DNA from 2 places in the Clostridium sp. LBM24168 genome. Region 1 is predicted to be linked to the other one. Evidence: a T-box and tRNA genes for the amino acid it is inferred to sense, from the RefSeq annotation. Region 1 holds a T-box; the other holds one or more tRNA genes.
What was found. The T-box of region 1 lies ahead of leuS (leucine--tRNA ligase). A T-box ahead of a tRNA ligase gene usually reads a tRNA of that ligase, here a tRNA-Leu.
Positions count from the first base shown of each region.

Region 2: it has a tRNA-Leu gene. The T-box ahead of leuS (leucine--tRNA ligase) is inferred to sense a tRNA for this amino acid. The anticodon was not compared.

Region 1 covers NZ_CP196861.1:3,159,689-3,169,634, reverse strand. The annotation lists gene ACSVC9_RS15800 (DUF421 domain-containing protein) at 1-250, shown strand, start outside; gene ACSVC9_RS15795 (DUF4363 family protein) at 313-666, shown strand; gene fba (class II fructose-1,6-bisphosphate aldolase) at 856-1,788, shown strand; gene ACSVC9_RS15785 (class IV adenylate cyclase) at 1,940-2,473, shown strand; gene ACSVC9_RS15780 (DUF5685 family protein) at 2,479-3,354, shown strand; gene ACSVC9_RS15775 (J domain-containing protein) at 3,338-3,931, shown strand; gene ACSVC9_RS15770 (hypothetical protein) at 3,969-4,487, shown strand; tRNA gene ACSVC9_RS15765 (tRNA-Gln) at 4,589-4,663, shown strand; T-box leader at 4,742-4,948, shown strand; gene leuS (leucine--tRNA ligase) at 5,043-7,475, shown strand; gene ACSVC9_RS15755 (GTP pyrophosphokinase) at 7,517-8,305, opposite strand; gene ACSVC9_RS15750 (DUF2225 domain-containing protein) at 8,431-9,201, shown strand; gene ACSVC9_RS15745 (metallophosphoesterase) at 9,257-9,943, opposite strand.
Region 2 covers NZ_CP196861.1:687,337-697,282, reverse strand. The annotation lists gene ACSVC9_RS03425 (acetylornithine/succinylornithine family transaminase) at 1-850, shown strand, start outside; gene thiI (tRNA uracil 4-sulfurtransferase ThiI) at 1,093-2,235, opposite strand; gene ACSVC9_RS03415 (cysteine desulfurase family protein) at 2,232-3,368, opposite strand; gene ACSVC9_RS03410 (polysaccharide deacetylase family protein) at 3,524-4,243, shown strand; gene ACSVC9_RS03405 (hypothetical protein) at 4,227-4,703, opposite strand; gene ACSVC9_RS03400 (HAD family hydrolase) at 4,725-5,381, opposite strand; gene ACSVC9_RS03395 (class I SAM-dependent methyltransferase) at 5,457-6,641, opposite strand; tRNA gene ACSVC9_RS03390 (tRNA-Leu) at 6,768-6,851, opposite strand; tRNA gene ACSVC9_RS03385 (tRNA-Lys) at 6,877-6,952, opposite strand; tRNA gene ACSVC9_RS03380 (tRNA-Gln) at 6,956-7,030, opposite strand; gene ACSVC9_RS03375 (flavodoxin family protein) at 7,155-7,790, opposite strand; gene ACSVC9_RS03370 (GtrA family protein) at 7,844-8,230, opposite strand; gene ACSVC9_RS03365 (radical SAM protein) at 8,364-9,059, shown strand; gene ACSVC9_RS03360 (EAL domain-containing protein) at 9,132-9,946, opposite strand, start outside.

The DNA.
Region 1 (9,946 bases):
AATCTCTGTAATACCCAAGACAAACCTTTCTCCTGCAACAAAGGAAGATATGAAAATTACATCTACACAGGATACGATGCCTTTAATATTGATACTGGACGGAAAGGTAAACTCAAAAAATTTAAATACAATAAATAAAAATAACAGCTGGCTTAAAAATACGCTCAAAAAAAATAATGTACATTCCATGGAAGAAGTACTGATAGCCATGATAGATTCAAAGGGTAAGTTTTTTTATCAATGTAAATAGTTTAAAAAACAATCTAAAAGAATGGATGTGATAAAATGCGAAGTTCTATAGCGTCTATAATTATGTTTATAATTATGGCTATATGCATGATCTTTTCCGTAAATTATCTTAAAAGCACAGCATATAAATTGGAATATTCAAATAATGAAATTGAAAGAGCTCTAAAAACCAATTCCTTTCAAACTGCTGCTGACTCTTTAAATAAATTTAAATCAGTCTGGAACAGTCATTCACAGAATATATCAATATTTACAAATCACAGTGAACTAGATGATATAAATGCACAGATTGAAAAATTAACCCAGTACATAGATTATGGTAACAAAGAAGAAGCTCTGATATCCACAAATATAATAAGAAATATACTGGAAAGCATAACTAAAATGGAAAACCTAAATATACAAAATTTATTTTAATTTATTTATGACCCAGGTTCACAAAGCTTACAAAATAACTTATAATTAAAGTAGCAACAATATCAGCTTTATATATTATAAAATTAAGGTCCCAATGGGACTAATATAGCCCCTTTTGTGGATTATTTATATGGTTTAATTGATAAAATCAATTCACAAGTCAAATAAATTTTGAAAGGTGGAATACAAATGGCATTAGTTACTACAAGAGAGATGTTCAAGAAGGCATACGCTGGGAAGTACTCTATAGGTGCTTTTAACATTAATAACCTTGAAATACTTCAAGGGGTTATCCGTGGGGCAAAAGCTAAAAACTCTGCTGTTATTATTCAATGTTCATCAGGAGCAATAAAATATGCTGGTGCAACATATTTAGAGGCAATGGTTAAAGCTGCAATAGATGAAACCGGAGTTGATGCGGCCCTTCATCTGGATCATGGCCCGGATTTGGATACTGTAAAATTATGCATAGAAAATGGATTTACATCTGTCATGTTCGATGGTTCTCATTTTGATTATGATGAAAACGTACAAAAGACAAAAGAGGTAGTCAATTATGCACATGCTCATGGAGTAGTAGTTGAAGCAGAGCTTGGAGTTCTAGCTGGAGTTGAGGACAATGTATCTGCATCTAAACACATATATACGGATCCAGATCAAGCTGTAGATTTTGTAGGAAAGACAGGCATTGATTCTCTAGCAATAGCTATTGGAACATCTCATGGAGCATTTAAATTCCCACCGGACTTTAAACCTGCTTTAAGATTTGATATACTAGAACAAGTACAAGAAAAATTACCCGGTTTCCCTATAGTACTTCATGGAGCCTCAGCTGTGGATCCTAAAACAGTCAATATTTGTAATAAATACGGAGGAAACATAGCAAATGCAAAAGGGATTCCTATAGATATGCTTAGAAAGGCGTCATCTATGGCCGTATGCAAAATAAATATGGATACCGATCTTAGGCTTGCCATGACCGCTGCTGTAAGAAAAACATTTGGAGAAAAGCCGGAAGTATTTGATCCAAGAAAATATTTGGGGGCAGGAAGAGATTATATACAAAAAGTTGTAGAAGAAAAAATAGACAATGTATTAGGTTCTGCCAACTCATTAAATTAGCCCATTTAGTTAAAACCCCATTTAACTAAAATCAATAAAAACTTATATTTTACAAGATTAGTTCCTATCAAGTTATAGGAACTAATTTTATATTGAGCATATTTATGATATAATTCAAAATAATGATTGTTTTAAAAGCGAGTGATATTTTATGAAGGAATTAGAAACAAGAATAATAAAAATAGATGTGGATGCTATAAGAAATAAACTAGAATACATAAATGCTTCCAGAGTAAAAATGGAAGATCAGATAAACAACATTTACGATTATGAAGATAGACGTTTAATAAGGAACAAAGGTTATGCCAGAATAAGAGTAGTGAAAAATCTTATCAATAACTCCGTTGATTATTACATGACTACGAAAAAGTTAATAAGTCAGGGAATGTACAAAATAATGGACGAAAATGAGATTAAAATATCCGATGCGGAAACCGGTAAAAAAATCTTTGAGTCTCTTGGCTTAAAATTACAGCAGAGTATAAAAAAATACAGAGAAAGTTATAGATACAAGAACAGCCTTATAGAAATAGATATAAATGATAAATCTTTTTGTCCCTTTCCTTATTTAGAAATTGAAACACAAGACAATAACGAACTTCATGAAATAGTAAAGCTTCTTGGGTATACTATAAAAGATACAACCTCTGATACAATATATGAAATAATGAATAAAGAAAGGTAAAATTTATGTTTGGTTATGTTACTCCCTGTATTTCGGAACTTAAAGTAAAAGATTACGAAAAATTTAAGGCATACTATTGTGGACTATGCAGATCCATAAAGCACAATTTAGGGAATCTACCAAGAATAGCTTTAAATTATGATATGACTTTTCTGGCCATACTTCTCGATAGCATGTCAAATAGAAAATTAACATATGAAAAAAAAAGATGTATGATTCATCCCATAAAGGAAAAATTTATGTTGAAAGATAATCCGGCATTAAAATATGCATCCTTTTGCAATATTACATTAAGCTATTATAAACTTCTGGATGATATTCATGATGATAATTCAATAAAAGATAGATTTCTATATCACACTTTTAAAATATATTTAAACAAACTACCAGAAAAATTTAAGTCCAACGTAAATTACATAAAAAATAGTCTATATGACTTGTCTCAGATTGAAAATAATAATGAATGTAATTCTTTTGACAGAGTGTGTCACCCATTTTCTGATCTTATTGCCTTTATACTGTCAAATTACATACCCGAAAGTAATGAAAATCTGTATTGGCTAGGATACAATTTAGGAAAATGGATTTATATTATAGATGCTGTGGATGATCTAGAAAAGGATATGAAAAATCACAAATTTAATCCCCTAAATATTTGCTTTAACGTCAGAAACATAAGTTATGGTGAATTTTATCTAGAGATTAAAGACAGAGTTGATTTTATTTTAGGGACCTGTGCTTCACAGTGCATGGACTTTTTTAATAAACTACCTATAGTAAAAAATAAGGAATTACTCTATAACATATTACAATATGGACTTTTAGAAAAAATGGATAAAGTATTTAAGAGAGGTGTCTACAAAAATGAAAAATCCTTATGAGGTACTTGGAATAAAAGAAACTGCTTCAAAAGAGGAAATCAAAAAAGCTTACAGAAACCTGGCAAAGAAATATCATCCGGATCAATACGGGAACAATCCTTTAAAAGATCTGGCAGAAGATAAAATGAGAGATATAAATGCAGCTTATGATTATCTGATGAAAAATTCATCCGGTTCAAATAATGCAAATAACTCTTACAGCAGTGAAAGTACTTACTCCGGAGAAAATTCTGATTTGTATCAATCCATTGAAGTCGATATAAACAATGGTAACATAAGGAATGCCGAAGATAAACTTTCAAGATGTACTACAAGAGATGCTGAATGGAATTATCTTATGGGAATACTTAACTTGCAAAAGGGTTGGTACAATGAAGCCTTTTCCAATCTAAGTACGGCCTGCAACATGGATCCAGATAACTTTAAATACAGATCTGCCCTAAATAGGATGCAGAACATGAATAATACTTACAGGCAACCTTACTACAATACTAGAAGAGGTGATTCTGATATTTGCAATATTTGTGCCACCCTTTACTGTCTAGACTGCCTTTGTGGAGGCGGCGGAGGCTGCTAGTTTTATTATAATTCAAATTTGAAAGGAGGAATATAAAATGTCCAGTAATTCAACAAAATCCCTGTACATGGCAAAAGGCGGACTTCTAACTGCTGTTGGTGTAATTCTAGTGTATATAAGCGGAATAATACCAATAAACAAAACTTATTTATTGGCAATAGCTTCTTTTATTATACCTCTTTCCATATTGATCACGGATGTAAAGAATGCATTGGTAGTTTATATTTGCACCTCCATATTATCTATCCTTTTATGTGGAGTCAAGTTTACTGTGATTGCATATATACTTTTTTTTGGTTTATATGGTTTTGCAAAATTCTATATAGAGAAAATCAACAAAATAGTTCTGGAAATTATTCTTAAATTGATATTTTTAAATGCCTGCACAGCACTTTTATTCTTGATATACAGCCTTTTTTTCCCTGGATTGTTCGATTTTAGATTCCCTTTATATATGATTATCATAGGACTTCAAATAGCTTTTCTCCTATATGACTATTTATTAACTTTAATTATAAATTTTATGGACAGAAAGCTTATAAGAAAAAGCTTGTAAAAACATGTGCTATGTAAATAGCTTTTGGCGAAATTTAAAATACTATTGACATTTAAATCTGAAATGATATAATATTTAATGTTGATTGACTTGTAGAATAATGCCCATTAGCCAAATGGTAAGGCACCTGTCTCTGGAACAGGCATTTGTTGGTTCGAATCCAGCATGGGCAGCCAAAGAACTCGTTTCGAGTTCTTTTTTAAATTATTCTTGACAAAATGCTGATATATATTATAAAATTTGATGTAAGTTAATAATTAGCTTTGAATAAGGAATAGTAGTATTTATATCACTAAAGAGAGCTATTGTCAGGTGAAAAATGGCGTGAATTCAAAATATGAACTCACCTTAAGAGCTTATCTGAATAAAATCAGATACGGCAGAACCGTTATATTTTAAGTGAAATCATTTATTGATTTAATTAGAGTGGTACCGCGGAAATTGATCTTTTCGTCTCTTTTGGAGATGAAAAGTTTTTTATATTATCAGTATCAAATGAGTTCAAGTATTGACTATGTTAACCTATATAGCTGTTATGAACAAAGGAGAGATTTTATGTATAGTACTAAAATTGATAAGAAGTGGCAAGAAAAATGGGAAAAAACACATATCTATAAATTTGATGAAAATAATGTATCGAATAAATTATATGTACTTGAAATGTTTTCATATCCATCAGGAAGCAAATTACATGCCGGACACTGGTTTAACTATGCTCCTGTGGATTCCTGGGCAAGATTAAAAAGAATGCAGGGTTATAATGTATTTCAACCTATGGGATTTGATTCATTTGGACTTCCTGCAGAAAATTATGCTATTAAAACTGGAATCCATCCAAGTGATTCTACTGAAAAAAATATTGATACAATGGAGAAACAACTCAGATCTATGGGTGCTATGTTTAACTGGGAAAACGAAGTAATTACCTGCCATCCTGACTATTACAAGTGGAACCAGTGGCTGTTCCTCCAATTATATAAACATGGCCTGGCCTTTAGGAAAAATGCTCCTGTAAATTGGTGCCCGAGCTGCAAGACAGTTCTGGCAAATGAGCAGGTTCAGGAAGGTCACTGTGAAAGATGTGGAACCGAAGTTACCAAAAAAGACCTGACACAGTGGTTTTTCAAGATAACAGACTATGCGGAAGAACTTCTTCAATATCTTGACAAACTCGATTGGCCAGAGACAACAAAGGCAATGCAGAGACACTGGATTGGTAAGTCCACAGGTACAAATGTAACTTTCAAGGTATGGAATTCTGATCTTAAATTCAGTGTTTTCACCACAAGAGTTGACACTTTATTCGGCGTTACCTATGTAGTCCTATCCCCTGAAAACAACCTGGTGGATAAACTAACAAAAGAAGAATACAGAGAACAAGTGGAAGAATATAAAGAACAGGCTAAAAAGCAGAGTGAAATTGAAAGACAGTCAATTACAAGAGAGAAAACAGGTGTATTTTCCGGTTCTTATGCCATAAATCCTATAAATGGAAGAAAGGTTCCGATATGGATTGGTGATTATGTATTAAATACTTATGGTACAGGGGCTGTAATGGCTGTTCCTGCACATGATGAAAGAGACTTTGAATTTGCAGCCAAATACAAACTCCCTATTGAGAGGGTTATAGAAGGCGGCGATAGTCTCCCCTATGTAGATCATGGTAAAATGATAAACAGCGGCGAATTTAATGGTTTAACCACAAAAGAAGGCAAGGAAGCCATAACTAAAAAACTTGAAAGTATGGAACTTGGTTCTGGAAAAGTAAACTATAGATTAAGGGACTGGCTTGTATCCAGACAAAGATACTGGGGAACCCCTATTCCAATAGTATATTGTGAAAAATGTGGTATAGTACCTGTACCTGAAGATCAACTTCCTGTCAAACTTCCTTATAATGTTGAATTTTCTCCGGATGGAAAATCTCCACTTTTAAAATCGGAAGAATTCATGAATACTACCTGTCCTCATTGTGGCGGTCCTGCAAGAAGAGAAGCAGATACTCTGGACACCTTTGTATGTTCCTCCTGGTACTATTTAAGATATGTAGACAATAAAAACAGTAAGGAAGCTTTTAATAAAGATAAAATAGATAAAATGCTTCCTGTAGATATGTATGTAGGCGGTCGTGAACATGCATGTATGCATCTTTTATATGCTAGATTCATAACCAAAGCACTTAGAGATATGGGATTTTTAAAATTTGATGAGCCATTTTCATCTCTTAGACATCAGGGAATAATACTAGGACCTGATGGACAAAAAATGAGCAAATCCAAGGGAAATACCATATCTCCTGATGACTGCATAAAAGAATATGGTGCAGATGTATTTAGAATGTACCTTATGTTTGGATTTGACTATTCAGAAGGCGGTGCCTGGAGTGATGATGGAATTAAATCCATGAGTAAATTTGTAGAAAGAATAGATAGAATTATATCTCAGGTAAAGGAATTAACAGATAATCCTAAAAACAGCAAAACTTCTATGGATAATGATGAAAAAGATCTCAATTACGTTAGAAACTTTACTATAAAATCAGTTTCAGAAGATACCAATAAATTTCAATTTAATACATCAATAGCAAGGATTATGGAATTTACAAATGCTCTATCCAAATATTTGAAGGTAAAAAACAAGAATATAAAATTTTTACAGAATACAATAGTAGATTTTATAAAAATATTAGCTCCTTTTGCACCTCATTTTTCAGAAGAACAGTGGGAATTTTTAGGTAAAAAATATTCCATATTCAATGAAAAGTGGCCTGAGTTTGATCCAGCTGCTCTTATAAAGGACAATATTGAAATTGCCATTCAGGTAAATGGAAAAATAAAATCAAAAATAAATATTGCAACTGGTCTTTCAGAAGATAAAATAAAAGAGATATCTCTGACACAAGAAAATGTTCAGTCAGCCATTGACGGCAAGAATATTAAAAAAATCATAGTTGTAAGAGGAAGACTCGTAAATATAGTTGCAAAATAAATTAAAAAGGCAGGTAGAAACCTGCCTTTTATTATAATATTTTAATTATAAATCTGAATTATTTTTTCCGTAGATTTCAGTAAATTTACAAGTTCAAAAACTTCACCTTCATCAATAAGTTTATTTAATTGCTTCTGACATCTTGTAGCATCTGATAGTTTTCCCATTGAAGAAATTGTAATTATGTTGTTCATTATATCAGATACAAGACTTGATTTAACTTCAAATAATTTTTGTGCATCTTTAATTTCATCTTTAATATCAAGCATCTGCTGATCAAGATTAAAAGCAAGATCTGCGGCACTTTTAAGCTTATCCTTAATATAATCCGGTATCTCATGTTTGTATTTATAATTCAGAGAATGTTCTATAGTAGCCCAAAAATTCATTGCCAATGTCCTTATTTGAAATTCTGCAATTATATCCTGCTGACCTTCCGCCATATTTACAGGATATTTGATTATGACGTGATAACTCCTGTATCCACTTTTTTTTACATTAGTTACATAATCTTTCTCATACATTATGCTCATATCTTTTCTACTTCGGATTATATCAACTACCTTTTGAACATCATCTACAAACTGGCACATAATTCTTATGCCGGCTATATCCTCCATTTCATATCTTATCCTGTGAAATGGTATATTAAATTTATCTGCTTTTTCAAGTATGCTGGATATTTCCTTTACTCTCCCGGTTACAAATTCTATAGGTGAATATTCATTTTTTTTTCTATATTCAAGCCTTATACTCTTAATTTTAACTTTTAACTCTTCAACAGCCTGTTCATAGGGTATTAGAAATGTTTTCCATTCTCCTATTGCCATATTTATCCTCTCCCGTATTGGATATAAACTAAAATTATTTTATAATAAAAATTAAATAAAATCAAAATATATTTAAATTATTTGATATAATTAAAATATATTACTGAATAAGGGTGGAATTTTAAATGTCTAAAAAAACAGATGATTCAATATTGTATAATCCAGAAGAACAAATATCAATGTTATACGATAAAAAAGTAACCTGCCCTGTATGTGGGACTGAATTCAAAGCAAGATCCATTAAAAAGGGCTCTTATAGAATATTAAAAAAGGATCCAGACTTATTTATAAGATACTCAAAGATAAGTCCTTACTTTTATGATGTCTGGGTATGTGATGAATGCGGCTATGCTGCTATAAAAAACGATTTCGAAAAATTAAATGATTACGATGCAGAAACAATACGAGAAAAAATTTCTCCTAAATGGAAGCATAAAAATTATCCTGAAGTGTATGATATAAATTTAGCAATTCAAAGATATAAACTATCATTGTTAAATTACTATGTAATAAACTCCAAGGAAAGCAAAAAAGCAATTAACTGCTTAAAATTAGCATGGATGTATAGGCTTAAAAATGATTGTGAAAATGAACAACAGTTTTTAAAAAAAGCTCTTGATAATTTTTCCACAGCATATTATAATGAACCATCTCCAATATGTGGTATGGACAAGTTTACTACAATGTATCTCATAGGAGAATTAAAAAGGCGTCTTGGAAATAGTGAAGAATCCCTCATGTGGTTCAGCCAGGTAATAACTTCTCCAGTATCATCCCAGAAAATTAAAGATTTAGCCAGGGATCAAAGAGATACAATAAAAGTCAAAGACATCAGCAAAGACGAAGAAGTAGACGATAAAAAAGGCCATGGGTTCTTTTCAAAATTTCGTGAATAACAACATATAATTCAAAGTAAAAAGCATAAATTATACTTTTTACTTTGAATTATAGTCAAATTATTTTTATCGGATTAAAATTTATATAATCTGCGGAAGTCAATATATATTCTATTCCATTGATTTCTCCTGAAATTACCCTTGAAAATGACTCCCCATGCAAATGTCCATATATAACTTTTTCAACTCCGTATTCTTTAAACAAATTTGTAAATTCCGAATTCATAAACTTTTCATCTATTGGAGGATAATGCATCATTACAATGAATTTTTTATAATTTTCTCTTGATGCCGATTCTAAAGAATTCTTCAATCTCAGTACTTCCCTATTATATATTTTCTGATCATGTGAAGTAAAATTTTCATTTCCAGGACAATTCCATCCTCTGGTACCACAAATTGCATAATCGTTATATATATAAAAGTTATTTTGAATAAATTTCATATCTTCATATAAATTATTTAGTTTCTTTATACCGGTCCACCAATAGTCATGATTTCCTTTCACAAATACCTTTTTTCCGGGTAATTCATGAATCCACTCAAGATCTACAAGTACATTTTCCATATCCATAGCCCAGGATATATCCCCGGAAATTAATACAGTATCATCTTCAAATACTTTATCCAACCAATTTTCACGTATTCTCCTGTCATGCTCGAACCAGTTATTACCAAAAACATCCATAGGCTTGTTCCCACTTTTATCCAAATGCAAATCGGATATTGCAAATAAAGCCACTCA
Region 2 (9,946 bases), 700 kb from region 1:
GCTTGCCAGAAAATATAGTTATTTAAAATACGGCGATGGACGTTCGACTATAATAACTCTCAACAAAAGTTTTCATGGGAGAACCTTAACTACATTAAAAGCCACCGGTCAGAAAAAGTTCCATAAATATTTTGGCCCATTTCCCGATGGTTTTAAATATGCAGATACGAATATAAAGTCTTTAAAAGAAGTTCTTGACACCTCTGTATGCGCCATAATGATGGAAGCTATACAGGGTGAAGGTGGAGTAAATCCCCTTTCTACAGATTTTATAAACAAGGTATATGAAATAAGCAGAGAAAAGGATATACTAGTTATATTTGATGAAGTACAGTGTGGCATGGGCAGAACAGGTAAAATATTCGGCTACAAAAATTATAATGTAGAACCGGATATAGTTTCCACAGCCAAGGGTCTTGCGGGTGGTCTTCCAATTGGTGCAGTACTGTGCAATAAAAAATTGGAAAATACTTTCGTACCTGGAGATCATGGCTCAACTTTTGGTGGCAATCTAGTAAGTACTGCCGGCGCAAACTGTGTAGTTGACAAACTTACAAGCCCGGGATTTCTAGATGGAGTATACAAAAAAGGTCTTTTTATAAAAGAGTTTTTTAAAAAATCCAATTCCAAAAATATTTCAGAAGTCAGGGGAATAGGTCTTATGATAGGAATACAGATAAACTCTGATAAAGCTTCCGAAATTCAGAAAAAAGCTCTTGAAAAAGGCCTTCTCGTATTAACAGCTGGACCAGATGTAATAAGACTGCTTCCTCCACTTGTAATATCAAAGGATGAACTCGAATATGGTCTAAATATACTGTTGGAAACAATAAATTCGATAGAATTATAAAAAAATGAGCGTCAACTCATTTTTTATAATTCTACAAAAAGTATTGATTTATTAATATATATATATTATAATATCCTATATCAAGTAATATTAATTATTGACTAATAATACTACTTGTAATTAATGTAATTAGGATATACAATATATCCTAATCTATTCACACTACCCCCCTATATATTGTTTTGTTAGTAATAACAAAAGGGAATAGATAAAATTCTATTCCCTCTTTTTTCAATATAGGATCATTTGAAAATCTCCACTCCGTCAACGGCCTTTCTCACAAGTTCCTCAACCTCAAGCACACGCTCTGCCTTTCTTATTTCATCAACTCGCGGTTTTGTCTTTGGGTGTTTGGGGACAAATATAGTACAACAATCTTCATATGGTAATATTGAAGTATCATATGTTCCTATTTTTCTCGCAATATCCATTATATCAATCTTATCCATTGCTATAAGCGGCCTAAAAACTGGTCTGTCTGCTACATCATTGCTAACTATCAATCCATCCATGGTCTGACTTGCCACCTGACCTATACTCTCTCCCGTAGTTACAGAATCCACGCCATGTTTTTCGGCAAGATTACAGGCAATTCTCATCATAAATCTCCTCATTATGATTGTAAGTTCATCCTCCCTACATTTTTCAATAATCTCCATCTGTATATCTGTAAATGGAACAATATACAGATTTATACTTCCTGTATATTTCTTCAATATATATGCCAGATCCTTTACCTTTTCCTTGGCTCTTTCACTTGTATACGGATGACTGTGAAAATATACACAATTCAATTTCACTCCCCTTCTTGCCATCATATAACCTGCAACTGGAGAATCAATACCTCCTGAGAGCATGAGCATCGTACTTCCGTTTGTACCATATGGCATACCACCTTCTGCTTTTATCCTCTCTGAATACACATAGGCACTGTCTCTTATCTCTACATTTATAAAAAAGTCAGGATTTTTAACATCAACTGAAAATCTTTCTGAATTTTTTAATATATATGCCCCTACCTCTCTGCTAACCTCCATGGAATTAATTGGAAATTTTTTGTCAGCCCTTTTCGTAACAACTTTAAACGTACTTCCATTGCATTTAAGTGCACTTGAAAGTGCCTGTTTTTCTATGCTTTTCATATCAGGGTCAATTTCATAGGCTATGCATATTTCAGATATGCCAAATACCTTTTTCAATCTTTTTATAGCTTCGTCTAAACTTTTACACTCTATAAACCATCTTCCCTGATCTTTTACAAAACTGTATTCAATACCATCCATAACATTCTTTATATTATTTATGAGTTTCTTTTCAAACTTGCCCTTATTCAATCCCTTCAAAAAAATCTCTGGTGCATATTTGACCAACAATAGTTTTCTCATATTTTAATTCTCCTTAAAAATTTCAAAGATTTGTCCAACACATCTATCGTGTAGTCAACTTCCTCTTTTGTATTAAATTCACTAAAGCTGAACCTAATCGCCCCTCTTATTTCTTCATCTTTCAATCCTAGTGCCTTAAGTACATGGCTGTTCCCGCTTTTTTTAGCTGAGCACGCGGAACCTGTAGAAACAAATATGTTATTATCTTCAAGCATATGTAAAAGTACTTCTCCTTTAATACCTATAAAGGACACATTTAGCACATATGGTGAATAAAACTCACCCTTACTGTTTATTTTTATATTAGATAATTTTTCTAATTTAGCTATAAAATAGTTTTTTAATTCAGTTATCCTGTTAAAATTATTTTCATATCTCTCATATATTATTCGTGATGCCTCTGCCAAGCCAGCAATTGCTGCCATATTCTCCGTTCCAGATCTAAAGTTCTTCTCTTGTCCTCCTCCATATATGAGTGGGTTTGGTCTGAGTCCACTTTTTATATATGCAATTCCAATTCCTCTGGGACCATGTATTTTATGCCCGCTTACAGACAGTATATCAATATTCAATTTTCTTACATCTATTTTATATTTTCCATATGCCTGAACTGCATCTACATGGAACTTTACTCTACTACTCTTGTTTTTTATAGCATTTCCTATTGTATCTATATCCTGTAAAACTCCAGTTTCATTGTTGGTATGCATTATGCTTACAATTACCGTATCCTTATTTATATTTTCCAGCAACTCATTTATATCTACCCTTCCGTATTTATCTACATCCAAATATGTTACTCTAACTCCCAATTTTTCAAGATATCTGCATGTATTCAAAACACTAGGATGTTCTATTGCAGTTGTTATAATATGATTTCCTTTGCTTACAAAACCTCTTATCAAAAAATTATTGCTCTCACTTCCACCAGAGGTAAATATTATCTCATCTCTACTACAATTTAACGTATCTGATATTATGTCCCTACATTCATTTATTTTTTTTTCGGCCTTTATTCCAAGTGAATATGCTGAAGATGGATTTCCATAATAATTCTTCATGGTGTATGACATTTTCTCTATAACTTCATTATACGGCCTGGTAGTAGCACTATTGTCAAAGTAAACTTCCAAAATTATTCACTCCTCATGTAATTCAACCTAATTATAACTTTATACTAAAATATAATATCACAACTGAAACAGTATAACAAAATCTATTTAATAAAATAAGTAATATGTGCAATACTAAATTATATCATAAAATTCACTGAAGGAGATTTTTAAACATGAAATTCAAAAACATTGTATCCTACACTATAATTGCCACAATTATATTAACCATATTATCAATTCCACAGAAAGTTATTTCAAAGGATAGAGGTAATACATGCCCAAATTTAATCTACCTGACCTTTGACGACGGTCCAAGTGATAAAATTACAAATGAAGTATTGGATATTTTGAAATCTGAAAATGTAAAAGCCACTTTTTTTGTAATAGGTTATAAAGTTAACGGAAGAGAAACTATACTAAGAAGAATGAGGGATGAAGGACATAGTATTGGACTACATACTTTTACCCACAATTATAAAAAAATATACAAAAACTCTGATTCATTTATAAATGAGATGAATCAAAGCGCAAAGTCCATAGAAAAGATCCTGGGGTTTTCACCCAAAATAATACGATTTCCATCTGGCAGCAAAGATCATATGGACAAAAACCTTCTAGATAAACTACATTCCCTAGGATATAAAATATTTGACTGGAATATATGCCTATCAGATGGGTTGGACCACAATACGCCGGTAAATAAACTATACATTGAAGGTACTTCAAAATGCATAAATCCAAACAAAGTATTTCTACTGGCTCACTGCAGTGGAAACAATCAGAATACATGCAAAGTACTTCCAAAAATAATTGAGCATTATAAATCATTAGGATATAAATTCATGACTATTACAGAAGATACTCCTGAGTATCATTTCAGGGCATCAAACTAAGCTTGTTATTGACCAGATCATACTCATAAACTTTGCCATTTGATTTATTCACATAGTACCATCCAATTGTGGCACCATGATCCTCCATACTGTCAAAGGCATGTATAACATAATATTCCGCATTATCCTTTATTTCATTATGGTCAAATGTAAAACTGGCATTAGGATTATTTCCTTTTACACGGTATTTTACTAATTTCACTGCACTACTTTCAGTAACAGCTATATTCTGGTTATTGTGGTTATTCGAGTTATTATCGCTGCTCTTACTTTCACTAGAAGGCTTTACCTTTTGAATTTTGTGAAGAGATCTTTCTTTCGAAATCTGTGTGCTCTTTTTGTCATTATTCTGTTTAATACTGTTATTGTTTTTCCTTGAAGTATAATAATATATTATACAAATTAATGTCACAACAAAAATAACTATGAAGATAATCAGTCTTTTTCTCTTTTTACTCATAAAAAAACACCTCCCCACAAATTATGAATTTAAATTATTAAAATCAATACTCTCCAACGAATCAACTACTAAATCGGCTTTTGACAAATCCTGCTGTCCTGAATTCAAATTTAAGAATCCAATACAATACATTCCTGCACTTTTAGCAGCTTGAATCCCATTTTTAGAATCCTCAATAACAACACATTCCTTCGGCAAGACACCAAGCAATTCAGCAGCTTTTAAAAATATATCCGGTGCGGGTTTACTACGTTTTACCTCATCTCCAGTAATAAGATAGTCAAAATATCTATTCAATTTAAAATTGCTAATTATAATTTTTATAACATCCATAGGGGAAGATGAGGCTATAGCAAGTTTCAATTTATTTTTATAGAACTTCTTTATCAACACATCTACTCCAGTTATAGGTTTTATATTTGAAGTACTTTTTAAATCTTTCATATACAAGTCTCTATCCATTTTCACAAGTTCACCTATAGAATAGGACAAATTATATTTACCTTTAATGATTTCCCATACACTACTCGTAGTTGCTCCCACAAATTTTAATTTTTCTTCATCACTTACATCGATTTTAAGTTTTTCAAACATTTTATTATTTATTCTTAAATGAGCTGGTTCACTGTCAATTATAACCCCATCCATATCAAAAATAACTGCTTTTACATACACCATATTCTCACTCCCAAAACTTATCATAAATACTAAGTGCAAAAAATCAGGGTTAAAAACACCCCGATTTAAAATAATTTAATCTTCATATAAATAATTTCTTGTAATAGGAATCTCATTATTCAATCCTTTAGTAAATACAAACTGGTGTATATCCACTACTCCATAGTGAAAAGAAGCTGCGCAGGCATTTAAATACAAATCCCACATTCTTATAAATCTATCATCTTTAATTTTTCTAATTTCATCCAGATTGTTTTCAAAATTCTCTGACCAACATTTGAGTGTCATATAATAATGAAGTCTCAAACTTTCAACGTCTATAAGATGCAAATTATTATCTCCCATTAAACTTACAAGTTCTCTTATAGACGGTATGTATCCGCCAGGGAAAATATATTTTTTTATCCACTGATTTGCTTCCGACTCCGTCTGAGCCGTGATACAATGCAAAAGCGAAACTCCACCTTCTACGAGCATAGACTTCACTGCCTCCATATAGGAAGGCAAAATTTTTCTGCCAACATGCTCAATCATACCTACGCTGACTATCCTGTCAAATTTATCTGTTTTTCCTACAAGTTCTCTATAATCAGCAAGCTTAACATCTACTATTCCTTCAAGATTGTTTTCTTTTATCCTTTCCTTTACTTTTACATACTGTCCTTCACTTAAAGTTATCCCGAGAGCTTTAACACCATATTGTTTTGCAGCAGCCAATATGAGCTCTCCCCATCCACATCCTATATCTAAAAGTCTTTGACCTTTTTCCAAATTCAATTTTTTCAGTATATGCTGAACTTTGTTAAGTTGTGCCTGATATAAAGAATCATTTTTATCTTTAAAATAAGCACAAGAATACGTCATTGTTTTATCAAGCCATAGGCTATAAAAATCATTTCCTACATCATAATGGTATTGTACATCTTCTTTACTCCTCTTAAGAGTATTTGGAATTACCTTATATAATTTTGAAAATGCTCCTGCATTATTTAGAAAGCTGTCTTTACTTTTATAGATTGATTCAAGTATTTCTCTAATACTACCCTTAAAATCAATTTTCTTGTCCATATATGCTTCCCCAAAAGTCATAAAAGGATCACTTAAGATATCCTTTTTAGGAATCTTTTCATTAAATATTATTTCAAATTTTTCCTGTCCTTCACCAAAATTGTCTTCAGTTCCATCCCAATATTTCACCTTGATTGGATCTGAAAACAAGCCTTTCAGAAATTTTGAAAAAAACATTTTATCTAAATCCATAAATTCACCTTTCCCTTTCATTATGATTTTCACATCAAGAATTCAATAATGTCTTTTATAATAAATAAAGAATTAGACTTAGATCTAATCCTAAACGAATAAAAAATAAATGTCGAATATAACTAATGGTGCAGGTGAAGGGAGTCGAACCCCCACGCCATAGGCGCTAGATCCTAAGTCTAGTGCGTCTGCCAATTCCGCCACACCTGCATATCATAATAAAGCAACAAATACTTGGTGGCTCACCGGGGAATCGAACCCCGGACAACATGATTAAAAGTCATGTGCTCTACCAACTGAGCTAGTGAACCAACTGGCTGGGATGACAGGATTTGAACCTACGAATGATGGAGTCAAAGTCCATTGCCTTACCACTTGGCTACATCCCAAAAAAATTTTTTCATATGTTACACATTTATAGATTTTACTCCAGAGAATTGATAAAGTCAATACTTTTCTTGGTAGTGAACAGCTTAATCAAACTGTTCACCAAATTCCACATGGTAATAAATATTAACGAATAAAATTCATGAATATCTTATCTTCCCTTTTTGGTTCTTCGATTTTTCCTTTTCCATTTTCAACCAATTTCATAAGCCATGCCATGTTCTTGCCAAGAACTCTCATAATCTGTCTTCCCTCTTTATCTTTCAATGCTTCTCCTGGTGCAGTTCCACTAATAACATTCCAGTAATTTGATGATGGCATAAGCATTTCAGCATAATTAATATAATTGTTCAACTGATTGAATGCTGGAATACCTCCTGCACGCCTTACAGCAACAACAGAAGCCCCAACTTTGTGTCTCAGTAATCCACCATTTGCATCTGCTACATAAAAAAATCTATCTAAAAATGATTTCATAGAACCTGCGATTGCAGAATAATATACTGGAGAGCCTAATATTATTCCATCTACATTTTTTACTTTTTGAATACATTCATTTACTATACTATCATGTATTATACATTTTTCATTTCTGTTTTCCACACACTTGTTACAGGCAATACATCCCCTTATTTCTTTGTTGCCTACATGAATAATTTCTGTTTCTATTTCCTCCTTTTTGAGTTCCTCAGCTACTATCTTTATTGCTTCATAAGTATTTCCTTCTTTATTTGGACTTCCATTAAAAGCTATGACCTTCATACATTTTCCTCCTTAATTTTTATCTAAATTATACACTAATTTACCGTAAGGTCTCAAGAAAATGTCCAAAATCTATTTAATATATAATTAAGCAGCCCTGTAATAATAGTAGATATAAGCTGAGCCACTGTTTTATTTAAATAGAGGTTACTGACTAAAATAAATAACAATATACTACTAAATATAAGCGATAAAATATTTACACTTATAAATTTTATAAACAAAGTACCTATTTTCCCATTAGATTTAAATACCCACCTTCTATTTAATACAAATCCATTTATAACTCCTAGAAAATATCCAACAATATTTGCAACTATATAATAAGTTCCAAAATTAATAAGTATGTTGTATACTAATAATGTTACAATTGTATTTATAATTCCGGAAATAACATACTTTATAAATTGCATTCTTTTAAGAAATATATCTACAAACATTTTTATCACCCTAACATTATTTATATTATTAACTCTAATAATTCTTTCTTAATAAAGCCTTAAAATTTTTGGTAGATTTTTTTCCAGATATGCTGTTATTTAAATATTCCTAGTATTATAAGGAGGAATTCAAATGATTCGCTACAACATTATAACAAAAAAGAATAAAAGAGAAATTGTACTTTTGAAATCATCTCCCTGCATATGGGGCCGATGTTCTTTTTGTGATTACATAGACGACAATAGTCCAGATCTTGCAAATGATATATTGATAAATAGAAACGTCTTAAAAATGGTTACCGGAAAATATGGCATCCTTGAAGTAATAAATTCCGGAAGCTGTTTTGAATTGCCAAAAGACACCTTAAATGATATAAAATCAGTAGTAGTTTCTAAAAAAATAAAGAAACTATTCTTTGAAAGCCACTGGCTTTATAGGTATAAGCTCCATGAGATGGAAGACTTCTTTAATATTCCAATTATATTTAAATGTGGAATTGAAACATTTGACGATTACTTTAGAAATAAAGTTTTGAACAAAGGAGTTATATTTTCTGGCCCCGATGAAGTTTCTAATTATTTTAAATCAGTATGTCTTCTAATAGGAATAAAAGGTCAAACCAAATCCATGATAAAAAAAGATATAGAATACCTATTAAATTTTTTTGAATATGGATGTGTAAATATATTTGTTGAAAATTCTACAAATATAAAAAGAGATACTGAACTTATAAGTTGGTTCCACAAAGAATTTTCATTTCTTGAAGGCGAAAAAAATATAGAGGTACTTTGGAGTAATTCAGATTTTGGAGTAGGAGGTTCCAATTAAATTCTTTAAAATAAAAACTATTCGCCTAAGTTTCAAAACCATATATATTTATAAAACCTAGGCTTTTATACGTCATCTTAGATGACTTTTTTCCTTCAACATATGATCTATATCTTCTTCGGGCATTGGTTTCCCAAAATAATAGCCTTGAATTTTATTGCATTTTTTCATTTTCAGGTATGTAAACTGTTCTTTAAACTCTACTCCTTCGGCCACAACATCCAATTTCATTTTATGGGCAAGGTTTATTATCTGTTCTGTTATTATATTTTCATATGAACATTTACATATTCCATCTATAAAAGTTTTATCAATTTTAATAGTATTTATAGGTATGCTTTTTAAATAATTTAAAGAAGAATACCCACTTCCGAAATCATCCAGTGCAACTCTAATATTCATGCTTTTTAGCCTGTTAATTACTTTAATATTTTTTTCCATGGACTCCATTGCCACACTCTCCGTTATTTCAACTTCAATTGATTTAGGATCTGCTCCAGTTTCTTTCAAGGTTTTCTTTACCATATCAATGAAATCACCATTTTTAAGCTGAACCGCTGAAACATTTATGGATATAAAATCAAAATCATATCCTTTTTCTTTCCACAGTACAGCCTGAATACAGGCTTCTCTAAAAACCCACTCTCCTATAGGTACTATAAGTCCAGTTTCTTCTGCCAATCCTATAAATTCATCAGGTCTTATCCATCCTAATTTAGGACTGTTCCATCTAATCAATGCTTCAAAACTAGCAACTCTATTATTTTTTATATCCACCTGTGGTTGATAATATAATATAAACTCACTAGTTTTTATTGCCTTTCTAATTTCTTTTTCTAATTCGCTTTTCTTTAAAATTTCATCATACATAGATTTTTTAAATATTT